DNA from 4 places in the Rhizobium sp. 2YAF20 genome. Region 1 is predicted to be linked to each of the others. Evidence: riboswitches for the same ligand, from Rfam matches in the RefSeq annotation. Region 1 holds a riboswitch; each other region holds the start of a gene.
The links. A riboswitch is a leader RNA that binds a small molecule or an ion and turns the genes downstream of it on or off. The one in region 1 is predicted to bind thiamine pyrophosphate.
Positions count from the first base shown of each region.

Region 2: it holds a riboswitch for thiamine pyrophosphate, as region 1 does, so the genes downstream of both, thiM (hydroxyethylthiazole kinase) here and thiB (thiamine ABC transporter substrate binding subunit) in region 1, are expected to answer to the same signal.
Region 3: it holds a riboswitch for thiamine pyrophosphate, as region 1 does, so the genes downstream of both, AB4Z52_RS05880 (YkoF family thiamine/hydroxymethylpyrimidine-binding protein) here and thiB (thiamine ABC transporter substrate binding subunit) in region 1, are expected to answer to the same signal.
Region 4: it holds a riboswitch for thiamine pyrophosphate, as region 1 does, so the genes downstream of both, thiC (phosphomethylpyrimidine synthase ThiC) here and thiB (thiamine ABC transporter substrate binding subunit) in region 1, are expected to answer to the same signal.

Region 1 is NZ_JBFRFF010000002.1:202,429-207,974, forward strand. It holds gene AB4Z52_RS05060 (M48 family metalloprotease) at 1-124, opposite strand, end outside; gene AB4Z52_RS05065 (thiamine ABC transporter ATP-binding protein) at 499-1,212, opposite strand; gene thiP (thiamine/thiamine pyrophosphate ABC transporter permease ThiP) at 1,205-2,842, opposite strand; gene thiB (thiamine ABC transporter substrate binding subunit) at 2,854-3,855, opposite strand; TPP riboswitch at 3,930-4,044, opposite strand; gene AB4Z52_RS05080 (MDR family MFS transporter) at 4,118-5,546, opposite strand, start outside.
Region 2 is NZ_JBFRFF010000027.1:1,740-7,285, forward strand. It holds gene AB4Z52_RS24550 (hypothetical protein) at 1-227, shown strand, start outside; gene thiD (bifunctional hydroxymethylpyrimidine kinase/phosphomethylpyrimidine kinase) at 288-1,085, opposite strand; gene thiE (thiamine phosphate synthase) at 1,082-1,717, opposite strand; gene thiM (hydroxyethylthiazole kinase) at 1,714-2,505, opposite strand; TPP riboswitch at 2,567-2,663, opposite strand; gene copD (copper homeostasis membrane protein CopD) at 2,754-3,641, opposite strand; gene copC (copper homeostasis periplasmic binding protein CopC) at 3,638-4,003, opposite strand; gene AB4Z52_RS24580 (metallophosphoesterase family protein) at 4,284-5,057, shown strand; gene AB4Z52_RS24585 (NAD-dependent succinate-semialdehyde dehydrogenase) at 5,099-5,546, opposite strand, start outside.
Region 3 is NZ_JBFRFF010000002.1:365,681-371,226, forward strand. It holds gene AB4Z52_RS05860 (acyltransferase family protein) at 1-446, opposite strand, end outside; gene AB4Z52_RS05865 (ABC transporter substrate-binding protein) at 520-1,533, opposite strand; gene AB4Z52_RS05870 (ABC transporter ATP-binding protein) at 1,521-2,330, opposite strand; gene AB4Z52_RS05875 (ABC transporter permease) at 2,327-3,130, opposite strand; gene AB4Z52_RS05880 (YkoF family thiamine/hydroxymethylpyrimidine-binding protein) at 3,144-3,752, opposite strand; TPP riboswitch at 3,745-3,860, opposite strand; gene glpD (glycerol-3-phosphate dehydrogenase) at 3,976-5,493, opposite strand.
Region 4 is NZ_JBFRFF010000010.1:79,711-85,256, reverse strand. It holds gene thiC (phosphomethylpyrimidine synthase ThiC) at 1-1,202, opposite strand, end outside; TPP riboswitch at 1,295-1,406, opposite strand; gene AB4Z52_RS15005 (GntR family transcriptional regulator) at 1,987-2,649, shown strand; gene bioB (biotin synthase BioB) at 2,801-3,805, shown strand; gene AB4Z52_RS14995 (8-amino-7-oxononanoate synthase) at 3,802-4,947, shown strand; gene bioD (dethiobiotin synthase) at 4,944-5,546, shown strand, end outside.

The DNA of each region.
Region 1 (5,546 bases):
TTTGCGCGCGTGGATCGTTCTTTTGAACTTCCGAGACGATTTGCGGGTTGGCTGAAGGCGAAACGTTCGGCTGGTATGACTGGTCGACAAGCGATTGGCAGCCGTTCAGCGCGGACGCAGCCATGAAGACGAGCGCAAAGCGCCGCGCACGCGTCGTGACGCCGCGTTTCCACGCCGAGCCGGAGCCTGTTGCTTCACGTCGCTGGCGTTTCGTCTGCTTCAGGGCCTGTGTTCCACTCATCTCGTATACACGTCGGCGGGACGCCGGATGGAGCCGATCGTCATCGCATCTTGTCGAAGGTTAAGCCCATCCAAGTCGCCGCGCCGCTCTTGCGGATGGTATAGGCCTTTTGCTCTAGCTGATTTCAGCATCGGTTGCATAGCGAGACTCTGCTTAATTGTGGCGGCGTTGTATTTTAGCCAGCATGACGTCGATATTCTCCCGTCCTCGCAACAATGAAATTATGGCGAAAGTGGCGCCTCGTCTGCGCAGCCAATTCAATGCTGCAAAAATTCCTGCAACTCCGGGATGTCTTTGTGCTCAAGATAAGCATCGATCGGTGCTGCCAACCGAATTTTGCCGTCGTGGAGGAAGACGGCGTAGTCGGCAAGCCGCCTGATCTCTCTTGGATCGTGCGAGACGATGAGAACGGTATTTTCGGTCTCTTGATGAAGGCGCTTCAGAAGATCGGCCATCCCGGCCCGTAGGCTGGGATCGAGTGCTGCAAACGGTTCGTCAAGCAGAAGCAGCGGGCGGTTGCGCACCAATGCGCGCGCAAACGCTGCGCGCTGGCGTTCGCCGCCCGAGAGCGTTCCTGGCATCCGCCTCTCGAAGCCGGCAAGGCCGACCTTTGCCAATGCCTGTGATATCCGGTGACGGTCCTCTGCTGCGAATTTCAGCGAGGGACTGACGCCCAGTGCGACATTGGTAAAAAGATCGAGATGTGCAAAGAGGTTGTTGTCCTGAAAGACAAGCGATGCTGGGCGCTCGGCAGGATGGAGCGACGTGACATCCTGGCCGCCCATTGAGATTGTGCCTGTGTCCGGTGTCTCGAAGCCCGACAGCAGATTTAGAAATGTGGACTTTCCCGCCCCGGATGGCCCTGTCACCGCGATGATGTGTCCTTTCGGGATATTGCAGTCGAAGCGGAACTCCTGCGTCCCGAGCTTCAGTCGCACGTCGGTCATCACGATGCCCAGTGCGTCAGCCATGCATTTTGCCTTCTCCAGGCTTATGTCCCTGACCAGCGGTTCCCGCAATCGTCAGCAGAAAACATAGAAGGCCGAGGAGCAGGGCAAAGCCGTCGGCATCATTGGTCCGGTAGCTGCCAAGGCGGCTGTAGACCAGCCACGGCAGGGTCACAAGGCTGTCTGAGCCGAAAAGGGCAACGGCACCGAGGTCGCCGAGCGACAGTGCCATGGCAAAGGACATTGCCATCAACACCGGCCTGCGCAAGCCCGGCCAATCCACCAGACGATACCGCGCAAGGCCTGCGAGCCCGAGACTTGTTGCCAGTCGGTCAGTGCGTTGATGGTGAATGAAATAGGCGGGATCGAGGACGCGGATGACGAACGGCAGAGCCATGAGCGCGTTGATAAGGACGATGAGCAATGCGGCAAAGTGCGTCGGGTCAACGATCGGCCGCAATGCCAGAAACCAGCCGGTGGCGAGCACGATCGGTGGAACCAGCAAGACCAGCGACGACGAAGTGCGGAGCGCTGTCGCAACGATTGACAGAGTTGTCGGCTTTGAACGCCTTGCAGTGATGGCATGGCGCGCCCGGATGATTGCCAGCGAGGTTAGCACCGACAGCGCCCCGGCTGAGAGTGCGATTGCAAGGCTGGTGATTGCTGCCTGAATGAAAACGGCTTGGCCGATGAGCTTGACGAGATCTGCTTTCAATCCGGTCACCGCGACCGTTGCGAGCGGCAGGCCGACAAATAGCACTGCCAGCAGCAGCAATGCCGCGTCAATCAGCCGCGTGGCCGCTTGTTCCCCGTCGATGCGCCTTGTTCGCCTGCCCGCCGTCAGGCCGTGATCATCGGCGGTTGGAAACCGCGCCATCGCTCCAAGGACAATCGCGGTCACGGCGATCTGCATCAGCGACAAGGCGACGGCACGACCGGGATCGAAGTCGAAGCGGAGCGCCTGGTAGATCGCAACTTCGAGTGTCGTGGCGGCCGGGCCGCCTCCAAGCGTCAGGACCAACGTGAAGCTCGTCGCGCACAGCATGAAGATCAATCCCGCGATGCCGGGGATGAGCCCGCGCAAAACAGGCCATTCGACAAAACGGAAAACGGAGCCTGGCCGCATGCCGAGCCCTGCCGACAGCAGCCAATATTCTGCCGGCACACGCTCCAGTCCCGCCAGCATCAGCCGGCATGCCAGCGGCAGGTTGAAAAAGACGTGAGCAATGAGGATTCCGGTCAAACCATAGATGCTGATGGGTTGAGAAAGGCCGATTGCGAGGAGCGCTTGATTGAGCAGCCCGTGCCTACCCCATATGCCCAGCATGCCGATGGCGCCGATCAGTACCGGAAGCCCCATCGGGACGGCCATCAACCGGATAATCCAGATGCGACCAGCGAAATGCTGCTGTCGCGCAAGTGCGCGGGCAACAGGAATCGCCAACCCCACGGACAGAACGGTTGAAAGTGTTGCCTGGAGAAGCGTGAAACGCAGAACGCCAAGAATATACGTGTCGTACAGCGGATTGCTGCTTCCGGTCTTAATACCGACGGCGAGAAGCGTAATGATCGGCAGGCCGACAAATATCGCCATGCCGGCGAGGCTTGTTGCCCCGCCCGCCAAAGCGCGTCTTCGCTCCGCCATTGTCTGCATTGGCTAAGGCTTCAGTTCGTGCCGGTGGCTTTCAGCCACTCATCGATCCATGCCTTGCGGCTCTTGGCCACCGCGGAAGGGGACATCAGGAACGTCTTCGACGGCACCACCAATTTGCTGAAAGCCTCGGGCAATGGCTCGGATGTAGCCGATACCGGCATCATCCAGTTGTTGGTGGGAATGGTATCCTGGAATGCCGGAGAGACCATGAATTTGAGAAACTGACGCGCCACGTCCTCGTTGGGGGAGGATTTGATCAGGCCGGCGACCTCGATCTGGATATAGTGACCTTCGGAGAAGGCGGCGGCTTGATAACGATCGGTCTTGTCGACGATCATGTGATAGGCCGGCGATGTGGTGTAGGAAAGCACCATCGGCGCTTCGCCCTTGGTGAAGAGATCATAGGCTTCCGACCAACCCGGCGTTACCGTCAGCACACGGCCTTTCAGCTTGCTCCACGCGTCTGTTGCCTTGTCGCCATAGACGGACTTCACCCAGAGCAGCAGCCCAAGGCCCGGTGTCGAGGTCCGCGGGTCCTCGATGACGATCTTCTGCGAGGGATCGCCCTCGATGAGTTCGAGCATGCTTGTCGGTGGGTTCTTGATAGCCTGCGTGTCATAGACGACTGCGAAATGGCCGTAGTCGTAGGGAACGAAGACGTCGTCCTTGAATTCGCCCGGCACCTTCAGGCCGCTCGTGTCGATGCCGTGGGCGTCGAACAGGCCGGTCGCCTTGGCCTCGTCGATGAGGTTGGTGTCGAGGCCGAGGACGATGTCCGCCTTGGTGGTGGCGCCCTCGAGCTTCAGCCGGGAAAGCAGCGCGACGCCGTCGGTGACGCTGACATAGTTGACGGTGCAGCCGCAGGTCTTTTCGAAAGCGGCCTTGACCTTGGCGCCGGGGCCCCAGTCTGCGGTGAAGCTTTCATAGGTATAGATTGTCAGCGTCTTGTCGGCCGCCTCAGCGTTGCCGGGAATAGTGAATGCTGCGGCCAGAGCCAAAGCAAGGCCTGCCATCAATGTCGTCAGCGATCCGGTGGGCATGTCGCGCCTCCTCCATGGTTCGTGTTGAACGGGAAAAGGGCGCTTTGACATATCACGCGTCTAATCCCTCCGCCGGTGTTAGCCGGATCAGGTTCCGCGGGTTGGCTTGTCTAAAGCCTCTCAGCCTTGCGCACTTGACGCAGGGCACCCCGTTAGAGCGCTTGAAGATTTAGCGTGGAGGTCGCCCGGTGGCAAGGGGCGGCGATTGTCGTCCCTTGCACTGCAATCAGCCCAGCTATTCGGCAGCTTGCGCGGCAGTCGTCGGATCCGGTTTTTTGACGGCTCCGGGCAGTTGGACGTTCTTCAACATCGATGCCGAGACGAGGCCGATAAGGCAGGTGACGGCGGCAGTCATGAACAGCGGATTGAAAGCTGCAGCATAGGCATTGGCGACCGCCTCCCGTGTTGCATCAGGCAATAATGCCATCATCTTCGGCGTCAGTTCCTCGATGTTACTGATCCCAGGTATGGTGAGGCCGATATGCGACAGCCTGGCGGCAACGATGCCTCCATAGATGGAGATGGCAATCGACGCACCGCCCATGCGCGACAGGGTCACTGCACCGGTTGCAGCGCCGACATCGCGGCTTGTTGCGGCATTCTGCACGCCGATGATGGGGACCTGCTGCGCAAGGCCAATGCCAATGCCGTGCAGGAGCATGAAGAAGCCGATGAGGGCGATCGGAGTGCCCGCATGGACCTGCGACAATGCGGCGAACACAATCAGGCTGCAGGCAGCACTGGCAACGGCAAATGGCTTGTAGCGTCCCGTCGCTGAGATCAATCGACCGGTCGATAGCGAGCCGCAGACGATGCCACCCGTCAAGAGGATGAACAGCAGCCCGGCCATAGACGGCGAAAGGCCGGTCGTTGTTTGAAGGAACAGGGCGAAATAGTTGACCATGCCTATCCCCACCGCCCCGCTCGTGACCGAGCAGATCAGCAGGAGGCTGAATGTGGAGTTGCGGAACAGGGTCATCGGCACGATGGGTTCGGGCGCGCGCCGTTCGACAAATACCCAGGAGATTGCGCAGATGACACCGAATGCGATGACGCCAAGGCTTGCGGGCGACAGCAGCGATCCGAAAAGATCCGCGCCGTCGGCAGCGAGCACGATGCTCGTCGTCGTCATCGCGAGAAGAATTGCGCCGGCGTAGTCGATTTTCGGCTTACGCTCAGGCTTGCGATAGGGAAGCATCGTCACAAGCCCGGCAAGCACGATGAAGCCGATCGGCAGATTGACGAGGAAAATCGAACGCCAGCCGAAGAGGTCGCTCATCGTACCGCCGAGAACCGGACCGATGGCACCTGATGCCATAAGCGCGAGGCTGGAATAGCTCTGGTAGCGGGCCCGTTCGCGTGGTTCGAACAGGTCGGCGTTGATGGAGAAAATGGAGACAAGAATTCCGCCTCCTCCGAAACCCTGGAGGACGCGAGCTGCGATCAACGTGTTCATTGATACGGACAGGCCGCAAACGGCAGATCCGACAGTGAAGATGGTGATGGCCGTGATCATCACATATTTGCGGCCGAACAGGTCGCCCAACTTGCCATAGATCGGCATCACTGCGCTGAGCGAAAGCAGGTAGGCAGAGCCGATCCAGCCGAACCGCTCGAGATGGCCGAACTCGCCGACGATCGTCGGCAAAGCCGTCGACACGATC
Region 2 (5,546 bases), on a different contig from region 1:
AAAAGGAATATCGGGAGCACGTCTCCGCCCACCGACTATCACTCGGTGAGATCATTGTTGTCGTGGCGGCCGTCGTTCTCATCGCCGGCATGGGCCTGTTCAATCAGGGCAGTTCTCCAGTTTCGAGCTCCGCTGTAGCTGCGCTGCAGTCGGAACATCGCCAGCTTCCATCTCTGATGCATTGCGACGATGACGACGCCGATCTGGCTCTGGCCTGCCAGCCTTAACGTGGCGCCCGTCACCGCGGATCCGGACGACACCAGCCCGCGGGGCGGCCTGCCTCTTCGTCACCACAACGCGTGGAAGTGCTGCACCGGTCCGTGACCTGATCCAACCGACAGCGTATCGGCCGCCGCGACTGCGCTGGAGAGATAGCGCTTTGCAGCACCGATAGCCTGACGGGGCGATGCGCCCTTAGCGAGTTCGGCAGCAATCGCGCTCGATAGCGTGCATCCGGTACCATGGGTATTGGCCGTCACGACGCGTTGCGCTTCAAACCAGCTTGACGCTTCCGCCGTCGCGAGTACGTCAGGGCTGTCCGGCCCCAGCAGGTGACCCCCCTTGACCAGCACGTAGGACGGTCCGAGTGAGAGCAGCCGTGCTGCCTGCTCGGCCATGCCAGATCGATTTTCGGCGATCGGTTGATTGAGAAGCGCTGCTGCTTCGGGCAGGTTCGGCGTCAGGACCGTTGCTATGGGAAGCAGGCAGCGCACCATCGTGTCAATGGCCTCGCGGGCAAGCAGCGGAGCACCGCCCTTGGCAATCATGACAGGATCGAGAACGACAGGAACGCCCCGGAGTGGCGACAGCGCGTCGGCGACCGCCTCGGCGATGTCTGCATTGGCTATCATGCCGATCTTGACCGCATCGACCCGAATGTCGGCAAACACAGCCTTGATCTGCTGAGCCACGAACTCAGGGGGAACGAGATGGATCGCGGAGACCCCTTGCGTGTTTTGAGCAGTCAGCGCGGTCAGCGCAGCCATGCCGTAGACGCCGAGCGCCGAAAAAGTCTTCAGGTCGGCCTGAATGCCAGCCCCACCCGAGGGATCGGAACCGGCAATGGTGAGAACGTTGCGGATCATCGCTCGAACCTCCTGATACGCGACGAGATGGCTGTTGCGGCGACATAAGGATCCGGCATCCCGCAAATGGCGGACACGACAGCCAGACCCCGCGCGCCGGTCTCAAGAACGGAGCTGACATGCTCTGCCTTCAGTCCGCCGATGGCGACAGTCGGAACAGGGGCGAGTACGACAAGCCTAGCAAGCCCCTGGTAGCCGATCGGCTGCTTGTGGTCCGGCTTCGTCGGCGTCGCGAATACCGGTCCAGCGCCGGCATAGTCGACCAGCAACGGATCAATTGCCGCTGCGAGCGCTTCAGTTTCCACCGAAAGGCCGATGATCATATCCGAACCGACCATCGCGCGAGCGACCCTAATATCGATGTCGTCCTGTCCGATATGCAAGCCGTCGGCGCCGATTGCCAGCGCCGCGTCGATGTCGTCATTGATGATCAGCAGTGCACCGGTTCCGGCAAGAGCTGATTTCAGAGCCCGTCCGGTTTCGACTATCTTTGCCGTTTCCGCATGTTTGTCGCGCAGCTGCACCATCGTCGCCCCGCCCGCGACCGCCGCCCGAGCCGTTTCGATCATGCCGATACCAGCGCAAAGGTCCGGGTCGAGCACGAGATAGAGCGACAGGTCAAATGTCTTCATACGGCTGCAGCCCTTGCCTCTAGATCAAGCGCTGCTGCGTCCAGCGCCGCCAAAGCATCGAGAAAGTGCCAGGAGAAAGATCCAGGACCCGCGGCTCGTTGCGCCGCCCGTTCGCCGGCGACCGCGAAGGTGGCGAGTGCCGCGACAGTCGCATCAAACGGGGCATCGGGCGTGGTTGCGGCAAAGGCGCCGACGAGGCAGGTTAGCGAGCAGCCAAGCGCGGTCACCTGTGGCATCAGCGCCGAGCCGCCGGCGATGCGAGTTGACCGCCTGCCATCCGTGACAAAATCCACCACGCCGGTCACGGCCACCACAGTATCGTGTCGCCGCGCCAGTTCGAGCGCAGATTCTTCCGCCTCCTCGACGGCATCCTGGCTGTCGACACCCTTGCCGCTGCTCACTCGTCCGGCAAGCGCGATGATCTCCGATGCATTGGCGCGAACGATTGTCGGAGACAAGGCCATGAGATCCGCCGTGGCAGCGCGTCGGAATGCCGTGGCATAATGCGCGACGGGATCGAATACCCATGGCTTGCCTGCCTTCGTGGCCGCAATGGCGGCGGAGCGCATGCCTGCCAGCCAATCCGTCGACAGGGTGCCGATGTTGATGGTGAGAGCGCCGGCAATTGCCGCAAATTCGCCAGCTTCCTCGTTGGCATGGACCATCGCGGGCGACGCGCCGGCGGCCAGCAGAACATTGGCTGCGACGTTCATGGCAACGAAATTGGTGATGCAGTGTACGAGCGGCGCCGCCTTGCGCATCGAGGCGAGCCTCGTTCCCACTGTCATGGTGATATCCATCGTACCCCTTTCTAGGTGGGGCAGGCGCCGGGGGCAAAACGCGCGATGTGCGAAAGCCCGAGCGACTCCCTCCGCCAGCATGATCTGGTTCAGGTTCAAAGGGTACATCTCAGCCCGACTTACCACGGACGCCCCTGTCTGCTGCGGTTTTCGCAGAGAAAGGGGATCATGTCATCAGTTAATTGTCATTGCGACAAGGACGCAGGCAGATCAGCTTCTCAAAAAATTCGACGGTTTCAGGCGGGCTCAATCAGGCCGAGGACCGCGACAAGCACAAGGACTGTGAACCCGAGAGCGATCTCAGCGATGCAAGCAAGCCTTATGATATTGGAGGTCCGTGTCGGCGTCTTTCCGATCGAGGGCACGAAGACGTAGCGATTGATAACCGCAAGGGTGACCATGCTGACGACGAGTGCGATCTTTGCAGCAAGCATGGCCTGATAGGGCGAGGACCAGTCGGTCGGCAGGCGCTGAAGGACAAGGAATGTATTGGCGATCCCTGAGCCAATCACGAGCATGACCGCTCCGTGGCCGGCGTTCGAAAAACGTCGCAGCGCAATCTGGGCGTCAGCCCGAAAGTCGTCGCTGTCGAAATGCTTGAGAATGGGCAACAGGGCCACGAGCGCGCCGATCCAGGCTCCGCTGGCCAGAACGTGAATGACATCGTTGCTCCGGTGCAGAAGTCGCAGCCATCCCTGATACATCGAGGCGTGGCCGGTCAGCACGAGAAAAGCAAGGCAGAGCGCGGATCCGAATGCGATCGATGCCATGCGCTTCTGCGAAGGCAGGGCGAAGGCAAGAGCAAGGATGACCGCCGCTGCTGTTTGCGCCAGCCAGGCCTGCCCGACAGTCGTTTCCAGAAGAACGTCTCGGATCGTGCCGGGGTCGATGGTGTTGCCCCAGCCGTCTCCGATAGTGCCGGCTTCAAGCGGCAGGAACAGAACGGTCGTGCCGATAGCAATAACCGCTGCGACAACAGGCATTCGACCAAGGGCATGCCACGCGGCAGCTGCCAGGCGCCCGGGGACGAGAAGGCAAAGGAAGGCCGAAGTGCCCCAAAGAAGCATCAAGGATGCGTTGTGGAAGAAGCGGCACGCCTCGAGCGCTGTCTGGAGGTCGATCAAGGCTTCACGGTGAAGGTGAATGCGCCATTGGTCTTGTGTCCGTCGGCGGAAAGCGCATGCCACTCGACGGTGTAGGCGCCAGGGGCGAGCTTTTCGGACAAGGGGACCATCAGTGCGACATTGCCGTCCATCAGCATGGCATCACCGGTCTTGACTGCGTTCTTCTTCGGTCCGGTGACCTTCACGCCGGTAAATTTAAGGTTCAGTTCCTCGCTAAACGTAAGATCCAGCTCCGCCGGCGTAATGACTTCGCTCTTGTCTGCGGGTGTCGACGATTTGAGGTGGGCATGTGCGAAAGCCTGGCTTGAAAGACCTGTGATGATAACGCCCGCCATCCCGAGCTTGAAGACTATCTTGAACATGAATGTTTCCTTGGGCTTAAGGCAAATGACGCCGACAATGCAGCAAATGCGATAGGCTCGGCGCTGGCGGCTGTCAATTATCTGCAGGACAAGCCCCGATCGTCGTGACGCTATGCCGCAAGTCAATATGTCGCGTGAACCTTTGGTTCAGCAAAGCGCGTTATTCGGATGGTAGCAAACAATTATCACCTTTGAATAAATCTGGTAACAGATCGCATCAGCTGGCAGATAAGGCGCCGGCGCGCAGCAGGCCTTTGCGGAGGCTTACTAAAGGAGTGTCATGGCGGGAAATCAGACGCGGGGATTGTTCGGGGCCAGGACCGATCAGGTGCGCCGAAGAGACTTTATCGACAATGCGTCAACGCCGACCTACGCCATCGGCGACGTTCACGGCTGTCATGATCTCCTCGCCGCGCTGGAAGGCAAGATCATTGCCGATGCGGCTCGCTTGCCTGGGCGAAAGCTGATCGTCATGCTCGGCGATTACATCGATCGCGGCCCGGCATCCGCTCGCGTGATCAGCAGGCTGATTGCGCCTCCTCCTCCCGAGTTTGAGCGCATCTGCCTGACCGGCAACCACGAGATCACCATGCTTGCCTATATCGACGAGCAGATCTCGCTCAGCGACTGGCTCTCGATGGGCGCCGAGGCGACCCTTCAATCCTATGGGATCGACGTGGCCCACCTCGCACGCCAGCATTCGTCTCAGAAGAAGCTCGATGATTTCATTCGATCGTCGCTTCCCGCAGCTCATATCGAGTTTCTCCGCAGCCTTCCGGTGATGGTCGATACACCGGCGGCGCTCTTCGTCCATGCCGGCATCGATCCGGATCGGTTGATCGCCGATCAGCTGGACGAAGACCTGGTGTATATTCGCTCGCAGTTTCTCGATAGCCGGCATCCTATGCCGAAGCTAGTCGTCCACGGGCACACGCCTGTGAAGCGGGTCATGGCCAACGGCGAGCGGCTGAACCTCGACACCGGTGCCTTTCGGTCTGGAACGCTGAGTGCAGCACGCTTATGGCGGGGTCGCGTCCACATCACTTCGACATGACAATGGAGCATCGGCCTTCGAAAAGGCCGATGCATTGCCGGCTATAGATTGCCGATGCAGAGATATTTCATTTCCAGATAGTCGTCGGCGCCATGGCGCGAACCTTCTCTGCCAAGGCCCGATTGCTTGATGCCGCCAAAGGGCGCCGTTTCGGAAGACATCAGGCCAGTATTGATGCCGATCATGCCGTATTCGAGAGCTTCGGCCACCCTCCAGACTTTCTTCATGTCGCCGGCATAGAAATAGGCTGCAAGGCCGAACTCCGTATCATTGGCCTGCCTGATCACGTCTTCGACGGTCTCGAAGCGAAACAGCGGCGCGACCGGGCCGAAGGTTTCCTCACGCGCAACCGTCATTCCTCGCGCCACCTCGGTCAATATCGTCGGTGCGAAGAAAGTGCCGGCGCCATCGATGCGGTTGCCGCCGAGGATAACCTTGGCACCCTTGGAGACCGCGTCGCGGACATGGTCCTCGACCTTGGCGACGCCT
Region 3 (5,546 bases), 160 kb from region 1:
GACCACAGCGGCCCGTCGACCTGGACCGGGAAAAAGGTGCGCCAGTGCCATTGGCTCATCAGGAAAAAACCGGCGAGGAAGCGGCCGATGAGCTCCCGGTCGAGCGGAAAGTGGAAAACCGAGATGCTGAGGCCGAAAGCGACGGTCAGCGCCACCCAATATCCCGGCAGAATACGGGCCGCGCGTCGCAGCGCGTAGATCTTCAGCGAAGGTGGAGGCAGCCCCCTGTCCAGCGCCGACCAGAAGGGCCGAGCCAGCAGGAAGCCGCTGAGGACGAAGAAAAGCGAGACGCCATAGTTTCCGAAGCGGAAGAACTCAAATGTCGGGCTGAGCGATGGCGATAGCTTGCCAAGGTCGAGCCGAAGCACCAGGTGATGGGCCAGCACCAGCAGGCAGGCCAGCGCCCGGATGAAATCCGCACCGGCCAGGCGTCCCCGGCGATCCATTCGTTCCTCCCGCCAATTCTCCTGACCTCTGGTTAGAGTGCCGGAGAGCTGGCGGCAAGGGGCGTTTGCGCGCTTAGCCGAGGAAGGCGTTGGTGTAGAAGGCGTTGAAATCAGGTTCCGTCTTCAGCCGAACGCCCTGGCCATCGAGAAGAATGCCATTGGCAAAAACGAAGTCGCCAATTGCCTGCCACTTGGCCGGATCGGTGATGCCGCTCTTGCCATCGGCCGATCTGAGATAATGCCCGTCGATCAGTTCCTTCAGCGATGCCTTGACCAGTGCGGCGTTGGTGAGCGCGCCGCCCGATCCTGCAATCAGCAAATCGGCTGATTCATCGGGGTGATCGACAGAATAATCGAAGCCGCGCCTGGTTGCCTGAACGAATGCCTTTGCGGTCTCGGGGTTCTTGGCGAGATAGGCGTCACTGGATGCGATCGCCATGGTCTGCTGATCGGGAATGCCGTAGTCGGCGTAGCGGAAGCGGCGGATCGACCGGTTTTCGAGCTTTGCCTCGACGCCTTCCCAAGTGTAGATCTCGAGCGTGAAGTCGATCGAGCCATTGGCAAGCGCCTCGTAGGCAGAGGTGCCGAGCATGATCTCGTTTACCTTGCCCTGGCCGCCGTCGTTGCGGATCATGGCGGCAATCATCGCGCTTTCCCAGGCGCTGCCGAAGCCGCCATAGGTCTTGCCATCGAGATCCCTCGGGCGCTCGATATCCTTGCGGTCGCCATTGACGATCAGGCGTCCGATCTCCGTCTGGACGATGGCGTAGACCTGCTTGATGTCGACGCCGGCGGCGCGCTGGGTGAAGGTGCCGATCGGGGTCGATATGCCGAAATCGGCAACGCCGTTGGCGATCAGCGTTCCAACAGCAGTGTCGGTGAAGGGCAGGATTTGCACGTCGAGGCTGGCGTCACGGTAGAAGCCTTTTGCCTGCGCTACGAAGAGGCCGATATGGTCGGTGTTGGGCGTCCAATCCAGCGCCATGGTGACTTTTGTCGGCACGGCCGCTGCGCTGGCGGTGCGAGACAGGGGCAGCACTGTGGCGAGGGTCATGGCGAGCGCCTGTCGACGGGTCAAACGGGGCATTTTGTCGTCCTTTCAAATGGTCGGGTCAAATTGTCTGGTCGAGCGGCTTGGCCATGGAGGAGCCTTTCAAGGATGTCGGTCTCGATCGCACGAGCATCAGCGGTGCCGAGATCGGCGAGCCTGCGCGGGCGCGGCAGCGGTACCTGAAACTCGGCAATGATCCCTGCCGGGCGTGGCGACAGAACGTAGATGCGATCAGAGAGGAAAACCGCTTCGCGCACATCATGGGTGATTAGCAGCGCCGTCCAGCGGTGGCCGGCCCACATCTCTTGCAGCCATTCCTGCAATTGGGTGCGGGTCAACGCGTCGAGCGCACCGAACGGCTCGTCCAAAAGCAGCATATCCTGGCGCTGTACGACGGTGCGCAGCAGGGCGGCGCGCTGGCGCATTCCTCCGGAAAGTTGAGCCGGATAATGATGCTCGAAGCCCGCAAGCCCGAACTGCTCGAACAGAGGCGCTACTCTTTCACGAGCCTGCCTGCGGCTCATGCCCTTGACCTCAAGGCCGAGCGTCGTGTTGTCGATGATCCGCCGCCAGGGCATCAGTGCGTCACGTTGGGGCATGAAGGCGAAGGAGGCGCCGCTTTCGTCAAGCGGGTGGCCGTCGAAGAGGATATTTCCAGTGTCACTGCGCTCGCTGCCGCTTAACAAGCGAAGGATCGTCGACTTGCCGGCGCCCGACGGGCCGACGATGGAAACAAATTCGCCGTCGCCGATCGTCAGCGAAACGTTGTCGAGGACGGGCATTGTCCCGAAGGATTTCGTGATGTCGCGAAGCTCCAGCCGATGACCATTCATCGCCCTATCTCCTTGCCATTGCGGTTCCACGGCATTGCCAGGTGGCCGATCAGCCCGGCGACGGCAAAGAGGATGAGCGTCAGGCAGGCGCTGAGAAACACGGCTGCAAGGACGAGATCCGGCCTGAAATTGTTCTTGGCAATGAGAATGTAAATGCCAAGGCCTTTGGCCGCGCCGGCATACTCGGCAAAAATCGCGCCAACGACCGCATAGGTGATCGATATCCTGAAGCCGGCAAAGAAATAGGGCAGGGCCGACGGCAGGCGCGCGACCAGGAAGATGCGCCAGCGAGGCGCCTTCATCGAGGTTAGCAACTCGGCAATGTCCTTGTCGGTCGATTCGTAGCCCTGCAACAACGCGACCAGCATCGGGAAGAAGGTGACCAGTGCAACAAGCAGGATTTTCGGCAGCAGGCCGAAGCCAAACCAGAGCACGATCAGCGGCGCGATCGCCACCAGCGGCAATGTCTGGCTGATGACGAAGAGCGGAAACAGTGCGCGGCGAACAGGACGGGCAAAATCCATCAGCACGGAAAAGACAAAGGCCACGGCCAGCGAGCAGGCAAAGCCGGCAAGCGTTGCGGAGATCGTCGGCCAGGTATTGTCGATCAGCGCCTGACGGTTGACCCATGCCTGCACCAGCACGCGCGAGGGCGCCGGCAGCGTCGAGGGTCGGATACCGGACAGGTCGGCATAGAGTTCCCAGGCGAGCAGGCACGCAACTGCCGCAGCGACCGCCGGCACAGCGCCGACGAAAGTAGAATGAAACGCGTGACGCGCCGGTACGGGTTTTTGCGACATAGCCGGATTCCGATCAGGCTTTGGTCGGGCTGTTTGCCGAAATGGTGATGTCCAGCGTCACGTGGCCCTCCGGCGGACCGAAGCGGCAGAAGGCCTCTTGGATTGTCGCGAAGACGGCGCCGGCATCGCCACGCAGCCTCGTGCAGAAATTCTTGGAGCGGTCGAATGTGCCGGAGCGCTTCAGGAAATCGATGCAGCCATAGATCTCATCCATGTGGTCGCCGATACCCATGACATAGAGCGAGAATTGGGCTGCGGCCGGCTGGTCGCTTGCTGGCGCGGCAGCAACGGTCTTCGAGGCAGCGTCGATGCGCTCTAAGAGCGGCAACGCGTCGCGTTCCAAGAGGCTCGTCCCACAGGCCGGATCGTCCGGCTCGCCGGGGCAGCCGCGCGACACCGCTGCCGACAACACGCAATGCTCGCCTGATTTTGCCGCGGCGACGAACAGGTCGCGCATTGCTGAAAACAGCACATCGGGCGGTCCGACCATCAGTGTCGATATGTCGTCGGTCTCGATGCGCAACGCATCGCGATAGGGATTAAGACCCTTGACGGCATCAAGGATGATCTCGGCAAAATTGCCGGACATCGGATATAGGGAGACTTGTGCGCCTGAGAACACTTTTTTGACCTCGCTCCGCTGGCATTACCCAGATCAGCTTTGAAGGGTCCGGAGGCATGACGCCTCTCATCTCAGCCCCGGCAATACGGAGCTCCCCTGTGAATTTCGCGGAAGCTAGCACCGGCTCGGCCAGTGCGCAATGGGAAAAAGACAGCCTCGCAGGCTGGGCAATATCCGAAAGAAGACCCTTGAATTGCGACAGGCAACCCAGGCCGCTTCACGGTCAGGCGCCGACGCCGGCGGTCTGCCCGGCCAAGTATTCGTCCAAGGCGAGGACTTCTTGCGCGCTTAGATAGAGCCCCTTCTTCGAGCGGCGCCAGAGGATGTCGGCGGCGGTTCTGGCCCATTCCTCGGCAACGAGATAGCGGACTTCCACCTCGTAGAGGTCGCTGCCGAAGTTCCGCCCGAGGCCTTCGATCGAGCTGATATCGCCAAGCAACTTCCCAGCCAGAGTGCCGTACCGGCGGACCAGTCGGCGAGCCAGCGCAATTGCGAGGAAGGGGTAGCGCGACTTTAGTGAGCCAACCTCTGCCTCGTAACCCTTTGCGGGGAAATCACCGCCGGGAAGCGAACTCTTGGCGGTCCACGGCTTGCCCTTGACCCCGATTGCCGCGCCGATCTTTTCAAGGGCATGCTCGCCAAGCCGACGATAAGTCGTCAGCTTGCCGCCGAAGACGTTGAGAAGCGGCGCCTGACCCTCGCCGCCTTCGACCTTCAGCACGTAGTCGCGCGTCGCTTCCTGCGCCTTTGAGGCACCGTCGTCGAAAAGCGGACGGACGGCGGAATAGGTCCAGACGATGTCTTCGCGACGAACCGGCTCCTTGAAATATTCCGATGCGGCGCTGCAGAGATAATTGATCTCATCCGGCGAAATCTTCACATCCTTCGGATCGCCGTGATAGTCGCGGTCGGTCGTGCCGATCAGGGTGAAGTCCTGCTCGTAGGGGATTGCGAAGATGATGCGATTGTCGGGATTCTGGAAGAAGAAGGCGCGGGGGTCGTCGAACTTCTTTCGGACGATGATGTGGCTGCCCTGCACGAGACGCACGTTGTGGGCCTTTTGGGCGCCAATAGCGCCCGACAGGACATGATCGACCCAGGGGCCGGCGGCATTGATCAGCATGCGCGAGCGAAACGCCCGCTTTTCGCCCGTCATCGCATCCTCGGTCTCGATCGACCAGACGGCGCCCTCGCGTCTTGCCGACACGACCTTGGTGCGCGACAGGATCGCAGCACCACGGTCGGCAGCGTCGCGTGCGTTCAGTACCACCATGCGGGCATCGTCAACCCAGCCGTCGGAATATTCGAACGCCTTGGTGAACATCGATTTCAGCGGTTTTGCCGAGGGATCGCTGCGCATGTCGAGCGTCGAGGTCGGGGGCAGCAATTTGCGGCCGCCCAAATGATCATAGAGAAACAGGCCGAGCCGGATCAGCCATGCAGGCCGGATGCCGCCCTTATGATAGGGCAGCACGAAGCGCATCGGCCAGATGATGTGCGGCGCCATGGCCCAGAGCACTTCGCGCTCCATCAGCGATTCGCGCACCAGTCGGAATTCATAGTGCTCAAGATAACGCAGGCCGCCATGAATGAGCTTGGTCGCTCCCGACGATGTTCCCGATGCGAAGTCGTTCATTTCGGCCAGCGCCACCGAATAGCCGCGGCCGACCGCGTCGCGAGCAATGCCGCAGCCGTTGATTCCGCCACCGATGACAAAAATGTCGTAGACCGGCCCGCTCATTACATTCTCCGAAAATCTGGGAGGGGATGCTCTTTCGAAAGTTATTTTACCTA
Region 4 (5,546 bases), on a different contig from region 1:
CAGGCGATCTTGGTCAGCTCGCCAAGAGTTTCAAGTTCGGCGAACTGGGCGGCGTCATTGGCATCGGCGATCGAACCGGGACGCAGGCCGTCGCCGAGTGAGAAGGAAACGTCATAGGCGCGGCAGATGTCGCATATCTCCTCGAAGTGCTCGTAGAGGAAATTCTCGCGGTGGTGATGCAGGCACCACTTGGCCATGATCGAGCCGCCGCGCGAGACGATGCCGGTGACGCGGTTGACGGTCAGCGGGATGTAGTGAAGCCGTACGCCGGCGTGGATGGTGAAATAGTCGACGCCCTGTTCGGCCTGCTCGATCAGCGTGTCGCGGTAGACCTCCCACGTTAGGTTCTCAGCAATGCCTTCGACCTTCTCCAGCGCCTGGTAGAGCGGCACGGTGCCGATCGGCAGTGGCGAGTTGCGGATGATCCATTCGCGGATATTGTGGATGTTGCGGCCGGTCGAAAGGTCCATGACCGTATCGGCACCCCAGCGCGCCGCCCAGACCATCTTGTCGACCTCCTCCGCCATCGACGAGGTGACGGCCGAGTTGCCGATATTGGCGTTGATCTTCACCAGGAAATTGCGGCCGATGATCATCGGTTCGGCTTCTGGATGGTTGATATTGGCCGGAATGATCGCCCTGCCGGCCGCTACTTCCTGCCGGACGAATTCCGGGGTGAGGTGATCGGGAATGGCGGCGCCGAAACTTTCCCCGTCGCGGATATGGCTGGCCGAGGCAGCCTTGCGGCCGAGGTTCTCGCGGATGGCGATGAATTCCATCTCCGGCGTGATGATGCCCGCCCGCGCATAGGCAAGCTGCGTTACGGCCTTGCCTGGTCTTGCCTTTAGCGGCTGGCTGATAACGGGAAATTCCGGTGTCAGTCGTTCGCCGCTGACAAAACCGTTGTCTTCCGGGCGGACGCGGCGGCCCTGGTATGCCTCGACATCATTGCGCGCGAGGATCCAGTCTCGCCGCAGCGGCGGGAGACCTTTTTCGATGCCGATATCGGCGTTTGCTTGCGTATAGGGGCCGGATGATTCGTAGACGATGACGGCCGGTTCGCCGGATGTCGGGTGAAGTTCGATGCTGCGCATCGGAACCAGGATGTTCGGATGGATTTCACCCGGAACATGGATTTTGGTCGAGGCGGGCATCGGTCCCGTCGTGACGGTCGGTGTGATATTCTTTGCGGCAATGTTCATCATGAGGCTCCAAGCTCGTCGATTGGAGACCCAGTTCACGCCGGAATGATGGAAAAACGCCGGTGCATCTCTCCTGTGAGGGAATCATGGCAACCGAAGCGTTCGCACCGTCCCTACGCCAGTATGAACTGGATCAGGTTCAACGGGTCACTGCGCGCGCTAGCAGTATCTCAGCCCCTTGCCGGGACCCCCCTGGTGAATGACACAAGAGTTATGCCCTCAGTTTAGGTCATGTCAACCCCGGGGAGTTGTCACTTTGTCCGTGGCTTAGCGTATCAAATATCATTCGTCAGGCCCCCTTTGCGGCGAACGTTGCAAGATTGAGGGAGCCACTTGGTAAGGCCGGTTCGCAGGCAACCAACTGCGCGGCGGAAATGGTCCTTTAGCATGGCTGGGAGCTTTGGGCCGGCAACGAAATACCACAAGCAATCCGCAAAAGGTGGATGCCGCAGCATTTCTTCGCCCGGATTGCGGTTGCGGCAAAAGAGATCCCGATGCGAAGCTTAAATTTCACCCCAGCGCAAGGTCAGGTCAAAGGGGTACTGCTTATGAATTCGCGGAATGCCTTTTCTGCCGAGCAGAATGGGGCAAGAGCCGCAGCTGTCTCGCCATTTCGCCGACACATCTATCCGACGACCATAGATTTCCAGCATCTCAGATACGTTCCTCGTGAGCGAGTTTGGCCGCAAATTTCCTTGAACGCTGCTGGCTGATGCCTCCTTGAGGCCTGGAAAGGTGGCTGGCGCCGCTCGACAGCCGAGCCGACGCAAATTATCTATCAGGCATGACCAATCATGATGAAGAGACAATCGCTGGCCGGATCAGCCGTATTCTGGCCGACCAGATCGTGACAGGCGCCTTATTGCCCGGTTCTAAGCTTAAGCAGGATTATCTTGCCGAGGAGTTTGGCTCCAGTCATGTGCCTGTGCGCGAGGCGCTTAGGCGGCTGGAGGCACAAGGGCTTGCGGTCCGTGAGCCGAGGCGAGGGGTGCGGGTAGCCTCGTTCGATCTTGCTCAGGTGCAGGAGGTCGCTCGCATGCGAGCGGCTCTTGAGGTCCTGGCTTTGCGCAACGCCGCTCCCCATCTGACGCCCACCATCCTCGATCAGGCGGAATGCGCAACGCTTGATGGTGATAGAGCGACGGATGTAGCCACCTGGCAGGCAGCGAACCGGCGCTTCCATCAACTGATCCTTGCTCCTTGCAGAATGCCGCGGCTGCTTGCCGTCATCGACGATTTGCATGCCGCAAGTGCGCGCTTTCTGTTTGCGTCCTGGAGTTCCGGCTGGGTGACACCAAAGGACAAGGATCATCGCTCGATCCTCACGCATCTTCGCGAGCAGAAAACCGAGCAGGCCGTGACAGTCCTCGATCGGCATGTCCAGCGGATCGGTCACCGACCAAAGGAGAGCGCTGCGGCTCCCGAACGATTTGCCATTGTTGGCTGAGGATCAGAACCGGAAGCTTAGCGACGGAACAATCCAAAATAGCCGCCCCGGACATTCGAAATCACCTTGCCAGATATTGCATTGCAATATTATAGATAAAACCAACGGGAATCTATTTTGGAATTGGGATCTGGGGAGGAAGTTCGGTCAAATGCAGGATGATGTAGCCAATATCGCGCCATTGCGTAGGCAGAACGACGCAACGCCGGAGATTCATACAGCCGACGGTGCTAAAATTATCTATAATTTACCGTTCAACGATCTTCTTTTCCAGGCGCAAACAATTCATCGCGCCAACTTCGACCCCAATGCGGTCCAGATGAGCCGCCTTCTCTCGATCAAGACCGGCGGCTGCGCCGAGGATTGCGGCTATTGCAGCCAGTCCGCCCACTACCCGACCGGTCTCAAGGCATCAAAGCTGATGGAGGTCGAGCGCGTTGTTGCCGAGGCCCGCAAAGCCAGGGATGGCGGTGCGACGCGTTACTGCATGGGAGCGGCATGGCGCAGCCCCAAGGACCGCGACATGGATGCGGTCATTGCCATGGTTAAGGGTGTCAAGGCGCTTGGCATGGAGACATGCATGACGCTCGGCATGCTAACCCCAGTGCAGTCGGCCTCGCTCGCCGCCGCTGGCCTTGACTACTACAACCACAATATCGATACGTCCGAACGCTTCTATGGCGAGATCATCACGACGCGCACGTTCGCCGACCGCCTTGAAACGCTCTCCAACGTTCGCGAGGCCGGCATGAAGGTGTGTGCCGGCGGTATCCTCGGGATGGGCGAGACCGTCGAGGATCGCATCGCGATGCTGGTGACGCTTGCCAATCTGCCCACACCTCCGGAAAGCGTGCCGATCAACATGCTGATCCCGATCCCAGGATCGAAGCTTGCCAACGCCGAAACCGTCGATCCGATCGACTTCGTTCGCATGATCGCGCTTGCGCGTATCCTGATGCCCAAGTCTCACGTGCGGCTCTCAGCCGGCCGGACGGAAATGAGCGACGAGATGCAGGCCCTTTGTTTTTTCGCCGGTGCCAACTCGATCTTCATCGGGCAGACCTTGCTGACGGCCGACAATCCTGGCGAGGACCAGGATAGCGCTTTGTTTCGCCGTCTCGGCCTGAAGCCCATGGAATTGGGTTCTGTGCAATGAGTGCCACTGGCCTTGCCCGTTTCGAGCAGACGCTGGCCGGCCTCGAACGCAAGGGGCGTGCACGTTCGCTGGCCAGTCAAGCCGGCATCGACTTCACCTCGAACGACTATTTGGGGTTGGCTCAATCCGACCGCCTCGCAAATGCGATCGCCGCAGCGCTTGCGCGCGGCTTACCCGTCGGGGCAGGGGGATCGAGGCTGCTTCGCGGCAATCACCCAGAGCATGAGGCCCTGGAGGCGGAAGCCGCCGCCTATTTCGAAGCAGATAAGGCGCTCTATTTCGCCAGCGGCTATGCTGCCAATGTGGCCTTATTCTCGACCCTTCCGCAGCGCGAGGACATCATCCTTCACGACGCCTTGTGCCATGCAAGCGCCCATGAGGGGATTGCGGCCAGCAAAGCGCCTGCCATATCGATCCGGCACAACGATGTCGGCGCCTTCGAAGACGCAATCAAGACATGGCGACGCTCAGGCGGTGTTGGCCGGCCGTGGATCGCGGTCGAAAGCCTCTATTCCATGGACGGTGACCGTGCGCCGCTTGCCGAACTTGCCAGCCTTGCCAACACCCATGACGCCTTCCTGATCGTCGACGAAGCGCATGCGACCGGTGTATTCGGACCTGGGGGGCGCGGCCTCTCGGCCAATCTGGAGGCCGGTGACTACCTCATTGTCCTTCATACCTGCGGCAAGGCGCTCGGTGTTTGCGGAGCACTTTTGTCTGCCAGTGCGGTCATCTGCAACTATCTCGTCAATCGAGCCCGCGGGTTCATCTATTCGACAGCGCCATCGCCCTTGATGGCGGCGGCTGTTCGCGAGGCGTTGCGGGTTCTTGCCGACGAGCCGAAACGGCGCGAGAAATTCGACGCGCTTTATGCCTTCGCAAACACCGCGCTCGCCGCTGCGATCGGTGTGGAAGGCAGCGGATCGCAGATCCTGCCTGTGATGATCGGCGACAACACGCGTGCCGTGCGGATTGCCGCACGGATGCGCGCCGAAGGCTTCGACATCAGGGCCATCCGGCCGCCGACCGTTCCCGAGGGGACTGCGCGGCTAAGGATCGCCATCACCTTGAACGTCGATCCCAGCGCGATTTCCCAGATGTTTGAGCGTCTGGCGATTGTCATGGCGGAGGAGCGCTCGTGACGAGGCATTATGTCGTCACAGGCACCGATACCGGTGTCGGCAAGACCCTCTTTTCCGCAGCCCTCACCAATGCGCTCGATGGCTATTACTGGAAGCCGGTGCAGTCAGGCCTTGAGGAGGAAACCGACAGTGAAGCCGTCGTACGGCTTGGCGTTCCTTCGGCACGGGTCCTTCCAGAGGCCTATCGGCTAAAGACGCCGGCATCCCCGCATTTGTCCGCGCGGCTTGATGGCATCGCCATAGACGCAAAGCGGCTGGTCCTGCCTGAAACCGATGAGCCGTTGGTGGTCGAGGGGGCGGGAGGCCTATTGGTGCCGCTGACGGATCGACTGCTGTTCGCCGACCTGTTTGCGCGCTGGCAGGTGCCGGTCATTCTTTGCGCCAGAACAGCGCTCGGCACCATCAACCACAGTCTGTTGTCTCTCGAGGCGCTCAGGAACAGAGGCGTTCCGATATCAGGTATAGCCTTCATAGGCGATGAGAATGTCGAAACCCAGCGGATCATCCTCGAGATCAGTGGCGTGCGATCGCTCGGCCGCCTGCCGCGATTGTCGAATGTGACGTCCAGGACACTTGGCGAGGCATTTGCCGAACATTTC